2 linked regions of the Bdellovibrio bacteriovorus genome follow. The protein of the gene in region 1 interacts with the protein of each later gene in a pairwise test. Links are inferred from orthologs where the notes say so. Each region holds a gene or a part of one and is shown on either strand. Other genes may lie near its edges.

Region 1 (3,226 bases):
CATAACTCCCATGGCATTTGGCGTCTATATCCACATTCCCTACTGTATCCAGCGCTGTACTTACTGCGATTTTGCCACTTATGAGCAAAGCAAGATTCTGCCGCCGGATCAGTACGTCGAACTCCTGTTTAAGGAGATTCGCCAGAAGCACCGCTATTACACTCCCCAAAGTCTGGACACCATTTACTTTGGTGGAGGCACGCCGAGCCTCATCCCTGCAAATCTCATTGTAGCGATTATCAAAGAGCTGGGTAGATATGGATTTACAACTAGACCTGACACCGAGATCACCATCGAGATCAATCCGGCGACCGTCAGCAAAGAAAAACTGAAAACCTATCTGGATAACGGCATCAACCGTTTCAGTGTGGGTGCTCAAACCTTTGATGATCGCCTGTTGAAAATGGTTCATCGCGAGCATTCGGCCAAACAAACCCTGGAGACTCTCGACCTTCTTCGGGCTCATGGAGTGAATTTCAGCTTTGATATTCTGTTTGCACTGCCTTCACAAACTGTCGAGGGCCTGCGCCGTGATGTGGAAATCGCTGTTGAACAAGGGGCCAAACATATCAGCCCTTATTGTCTGACAGTTCCCGACGGGCATCCTTTGTCAAAAGGCCGCCCGATTGACGACGAACAGGTTGAAATGTTTGACATCATCGCTGATGAACTGACGCGCAAAGGTTTTCAGCAGTACGAAATATCCAACTTTGCCCTGCCCGGTTTTGAGTCCCGTCACAACATGCTTTACTGGGTCGATGAACCATATTGGAGCCTGGGCCTGAGCGCACATTCCTATTCCAAAGAATCCGCCTGGGGCACGCGTTACTGGAACATCAATTCCATCAACGAATACCAAAAGCAAATTCTGGCATTTGACGGTCAGGAATTTGATTCTCCGGTGCGCCATCTGCCATCGAATCAGGTGGAAGTGCTGGAAATGCATCAGGCGCTTACAGACTTTTGTCATACTTCGATGCGTCTGATGCGTGGACTCAATGTGGGCCAGCTTCAAGCCAAATTCCCGCAAAACGTCAGCGAAAAGGTCCTGCAAATCATGAAAAATCTGGAAGAAAAATCCTGGATTCGCCATGACAACGGGCATTGGTCACTGACGCGCGAGGGCCTTGTGCTGAGCAACCGTGTTTTCCAGGAACTGACTTTCCTTCAAGAAGATCTCTAAGGGGCTAGGAGTTTTTCTTCCGCCCCCCTGACATTGACATTGCTTCGTGAATACACAATCTTAAGTATTGCGAAAGGAAGTCTCATGTCAGAAGAAAACAACTCTCAAAACTCCAATCCTCCCAATCCAGAAAATGGCGAAATCGCTTCTGAGATCCAGAAACTTCAGGAACAAGCGGAAAAGTTCAAAAACGACTATCTTTATCTGCGCGCTGAGTTTGAAAACTACAAACGCAACGCGATCAAGGAACGTTCCGAGTTGACGAAGTACGGCGGCGAGCGTCTGGTGCGCGACCTGCTGGAAGTGGTGGACAATTTCGACCGCGCCCTGAGCGTGAACGTGAGTGCTGAGAACTTCAACACCTTCAAACAGGGTGTGGATATGACCGCTCAGGAATTAAAATCCCTGCTTCAGCGTCACAATGTGACCGAAATCCCGGCGCAAGGCGCACCGTTTGATCCGAACGTTCACGAAGCGCTGAGCAGCGAAGCGACAGACCAAATGGCCCCTGGCCACGTGGTGCGTGTGTTTAAAAAGCCTTACAAACTTCATGATAAAGTGATCAGACCTGGCCAAGTGGTTGTTGCCAAGAAGCCAGAGTAAGGAACCTGCTTGTCTAAAAAAGATTTTTACTCCCTTTTGAATGTTTCCCGCTCGGCCACTGCTGATGAGATCAAAAAATCTTATCGCAAGCTGGCTATGCAGTATCACCCGGACAAAAATCCCGGCGATAAAAAGGCCGAGGAAAAATTCAAGGAAATCACCGAAGCCTACGAGGTTTTGAGTGATACCAAAAAACGTGAAATGTACGACCAGTTCGGTCACGCCGGGGCCCAGGGCTTTGGCGGAGCTGGCGGCCCGTTCGGCGGTGCCGGGGGATTCGGTGGCTTTGGTGGTGCCGGAGCTGGCGGTGCTGGAGCCGGGGCCGGTGGCGATCCCTTCCAGGACATCTTCGGGGATGTCTTTGGTGAGATCTTCGGCAATGCCCGTGGCGGACCCGGAGCTGGTGGAGCTCGCGCGCGCCGTCCTTCCAAAGGCACGGACCTGCGCTATACACTGAATATCTCTTTTGAAGAATCCGCCTTGGGCAGCGAAAAAGTCATCAGCTTCATGCGCCAGCGTGGCGGCCGTGAAGAGCCTGCGAAACTTTCCGTGAATGTTCCTGCCGGCGTGAAAGAAGGCCAGCGCCTGAAACTGGCCGGCGAAGGTGATGCTTCCGGAGGCGCTGCCGCCGGAGACCTGTATGTGATTATCAACATTCAGGAACACCCGCTGTTTAAACGAAACGAAAACGATGTGACATTGGATCTTCCGATTGTTTACACCGATGCGATTTTGGGAACCAACATCGAAGTTCCGACCCTGACGGGAAAAGCCATGATCCGCATTCCTCCGGGAACACACTCTGGCCAGACCTTCCGTCTGAAGGGCAAAGGTTTCCCTAAACTGGGCGGCTTTGGATCCGGCGACATGCTTGTGCGCGTTCTGGTGGACACCCCAAGCAGCCTGAGCAACAAACAAAAAGAACTGGTGGAAGAACTTGCCAAGACCACGGACACAAGTCCGCTGGTGAAAGCCTTCCAGGATAAAGTCGCACAACTGATGAGGACGCGTAAATGAAACTCTACTTTTCACTCTTGCTGACGGCCGGCCTTCTGGCTTCCTGTACGACAGTAGCTACGAAACGCACCCCGATGAAACCGGCCGCAACGACGGCCGCTGCGGGTAAAAAACCAAAAGCCGTCGGCGGTCTGACCACCGGAAAACCGCCAGAGCAGATTGAAAGTGAAACCTTGAGCGTGCCTGCCACTCCAACCGCCGATGTGCTGGGACAACTCAAGTCCCTCGTAAATCAGGCCGTGCAAGCACCCAGCAAAGCAGATCAGGAATCTTACCGCCTTAAAGCAATCGACATCGTTGAAAACAAATTGAACGAAGATCAGCTTGAGGACGTGGCGGATGAATCCGACTTTGGATTCCTGCGCGGGCATGCGATGTTCCGCCTGGGGGAAATTTCCCTGGATAAAAAAGACACCTCCGATG
Region 2 (3,305 bases), 3.6 Mb from region 1 along the record:
ACAGGCTCAGGTCAAAGTCACAACTTTGAAGTCCCAGATCGATGCCCGCAAAGGCATCCGCCTGGCTGCGGGCGGAACGGACCCCAACATGGCTCACCGCGCGGGTTTGGAGGCGGTGGCTTCTCAGGATATCTCTGTGGAAAAGCTGGAACGCGAACTTCGTGAGGAAATCTATGACCTTGAGGTCGCTAAAGACCTTTCCGTGACGGACTATTTCGTGGGTTATCTTACGAAGGTTCAGGATAAAAAGACCGCCTTCAACGAAGTGGCCGGCAAACTGTCCCCGGAAGAGGTGGCGGAGCTGATGACGGCCTATGCGAACTCTGTGTTCGGGGCGCATTCTTCGGACCTTCCGGCCAGTGCGAATAACTTCGGAAAAGACGGCGTTAAATAAGCCCTCGAAAATTCTAAATAAGTCTTAATCTTTATTCGGCGCGCCAAAGCGTTTCATTCAGGAAAATTGGGCGCCCGACCTTGACTCTTTCCACAGCCGATTCATATTAGCTTCCGTATAGAAATTCTATAAAAACGAGTTTTAAACGGAGGCTCACAATGGCTAAGAACGAAATTGGCGTTCGCCCACTTCATGACAGAATTCTAGTTCGCAGAATGGCGGAAGAAGAAAAAACCGCTGGCGGTCTTTTCATTCCTGACACTGCAAAAGAAAAACCACAAAAAGGCGAAATCATCGCGACTGGTAAAGGCGGTAAAGGCCGCGTAACTGAAGATGGCAAGATCCTTCCATTGGAAGTTAAAGTTGGCGATAAAGTTCTTTTCGGAAAATACGCAGGAACTGAATTGAAACTGGATGGCGCAGAATACCTGATGATGCGCGAAGAAGACATCCTGGGCGTATTCAACTAATTCTTTTTATCAATAAGTAAACGGAGAAAATCATGAGTAAAGTAATCACATTCTCAGAAGACGCTCGTACACACATCCTTAAAGGTGTGAACACTCTGGCGAACGCAGTAAAAGTAACTTTGGGCCCTAAAGGCCGCAACGTTGTTATCGACAAATCTTTCGGTTCCCCACTGATCACTAAAGACGGTGTGACTGTTGCGAAAGAAATCGAACTTGAAAACAAATTCGAAAACATGGGCGCTCAGATGGTTAAGGAAGTTGCTTCCAAAACCAATGACGAAGCTGGTGACGGTACAACAACTGCAACAGTGTTGGCTCAAGCTATCTACCGTGAAGGCGCGAAACTTGTTTCCGCGGGCCACAACCCAATGTCCATCAAACGTGGTATCGACAAAGCAGTAGCTATCGTTATCGACGAATTGAAAGCGATGTCCAAACCGGTAAAAGGTTCCAACGAAGTAGCTCAAGTTGGTGCTATCTCTGCAAACAATGACAAAGAAATCGGTCAGATGTTGGCAGACGCTATGGATAAAGTAGGCCGTGAAGGCGTTATCACTATCGAAGAATCCAAAACTGCAAAAACTGAAGTGACTGTAGTTGAAGGTATGCAATTCGACCGTGGTTACCTTTCTCCATACTTCGTAACCAACGCAGAAAGAATGGAAGCAGTTCTTGAGAACGCCTACGTTCTTGTTTACGACAAAAAAATCTCTTCCATGAAAGACATGATCGGTATCCTTGAAGGCGTTGCAAAACAAGGCCGTCAATTGTTGATCATCGCGGAAGATGTTGAAGGCGAAGCATTGGCAACTTTGGTTGTTAATAAATTGCGCGGCACTCTGCACATCGCTGCAGTTAAAGCTCCAGGCTTCGGTGACCGTCGTAAAGCAATGCTTGAAGACATCGCGATCCTGACTGGCGCGAAAGTGATCTCTGAAGACGTTGGTTTGAAACTTGAGGCGGCGACTGTTGCTGACCTTGGTGTTGCAAAACGCATCGTTGTAGACAAAGACAACACAACAATCATCGATGGCGCTGGCAAAAAGAACGACATCAATGGCCGTGTTGGTCAGATCAAAGCTCAGATCGAAGAAACTTCTTCTGACTATGACAAAGAAAAACTGAAAGAGCGTCTGGCTAAATTGGCTGGCGGTGTTGCAGTTATCCACGTTGGTGCTCCTTCTGAAGTTGAGATGAAAGAGAAAAAACACCGCGTAGAAGACGCTTTGAACGCGACTCGCGCTGCGGTTGAAGAAGGTATCGTTGCTGGCGGTGGTACTGCTTTGCTTCGTGCTTCCACTAAAATCGACAAATCCAAATTCTCTGAAGAAGAGCAATTCGGTGCGACGATCATCAAACGTGCTTGCGAAGAGCCAATCCGTCAAATCGCGGCTAACGCTGGTTTGGATGGCGCGATCGTTTTGGATCGTATCCTTCAGAACAAGTCCACAACTTGGGGCTTCAATGCTTACTCTGACGAATACACTGATCTGATCAAAGACGGTGTTATCGATCCAGTTAAAGTTGTTCGTTGCGCTTTGACTAACGCAGCTTCCGTTTCTTCTTTGATGCTGACTACAGAGACTATGATCGCTGAAGCACCTAAGAAAGAATCTGCAGCTCCTGCAATGCCTGGCCACGACGGTATGGGCGGCATGGGTGGCATGATGTAATCAGATTAGCCTACGGCTAATCGATTGCACCCGCCGAAGCTATCAGCGAAGGCGGGTTACTGCTAAAAACAAAAAAGCCTGGGCTCTAAACCCAGGCTTTTTTTTAGAACAGGTACTGAACCCCACCGAACAACGTCGTCATCTTGTGACTGGTGCTGGTGGCGCGGGTGGCTCCTGAGAAATCCGTGCTGTAGTTTTCAATCATCAGCTCGCCGCGGATCTTAAAGCGCGTTTTCATTTTATAATCCATAAAGAAGCTGAAGGAATTGATCTTGCTGTCAGATCCTGAACCGCTGTCCTGGGATTCGCTCATGCCGGGATTCATATAGAAATCAAAGCGTCCGCCGATATCCACCGGGATTTCCTCAGACAGGGGGAACTGACCGGCCAGGCTGATTAAGAAGCCGCTATAGTCCATGCTGGTGAAGGTGGTGGGCGTGCTGCCATCCACAGTGAACTTTGTGGTCATGTAACCCGCACCGATTTGAAGCTTCGGTCCAAAGAAGTCATTGGTCAGCAGGAAGTTGTAGCCCGCATTCACGCCGTATTGCCCCACAGACATGTTCAAAGACGAAGGGGAGCTTCCGGCCTGGTTGTTATCAATCGAAAACACAGACTGGCGCAGGTGAACGCCCATGTACCATTCCGGATTCAGCCACAGCTCACCACGCACCAAAATGTTCGGAGCGAAGTTGTTGCTGCCACTCACCGACTCTGGTGTCGTCAGGCTGGTGTTTTGGGTGTAGTTGCCAAAGCCCGCCATCAATT

The links.
Region 2: the proteins of grpE (region 1) and groL interact in binary tests that used the Escherichia coli proteins (3 or more experiments, as listed by UniProt). The link is inferred for Bdellovibrio bacteriovorus from one-to-one orthologs.

The regions. Positions count from the first base shown.
Region 1 is NZ_CP020946.1:80,190-83,415, reverse strand. What follows is about bases 126-3,026. They hold grpE (nucleotide exchange factor GrpE), read left to right. Parts: upstream 126-1,267; coding sequence 1,268-1,786; downstream 1,787-3,026. Other genes in these bases: B9G79_RS00370 (penicillin-binding protein activator), read left to right, coding at 2,800-3,026; B9G79_RS00375 (DnaJ C-terminal domain-containing protein), read left to right, coding at 1,796-2,803; hemW (radical SAM family heme chaperone HemW), read left to right, coding at 126-1,183. Outside these bases: more of hemW, read left to right, coding at 11-125; more of B9G79_RS00370, read left to right, coding at 3,027-3,226. UniProt on the Escherichia coli protein: Participates actively in the response to hyperosmotic and heat shock by preventing the aggregation of stress-denatured proteins, in association with DnaK and GrpE. It is the nucleotide exchange factor for DnaK and may function as a thermosensor.
Region 2 is NZ_CP020946.1:3,707,015-3,710,319, reverse strand. What follows is about bases 237-3,216. They hold groL (chaperonin GroEL), read left to right. Parts: upstream 237-896; coding sequence 897-2,537; downstream 2,538-3,216. Other genes in these bases: B9G79_RS17760 (hypothetical protein), read right to left, coding at 2,641-3,216; groES (co-chaperone GroES), read left to right, coding at 568-864; B9G79_RS17775 (hypothetical protein), read left to right, coding at 237-394. In the rest of the region: more of B9G79_RS17775, read left to right, coding at 1-236; more of B9G79_RS17760, read right to left, coding at 3,217-3,305.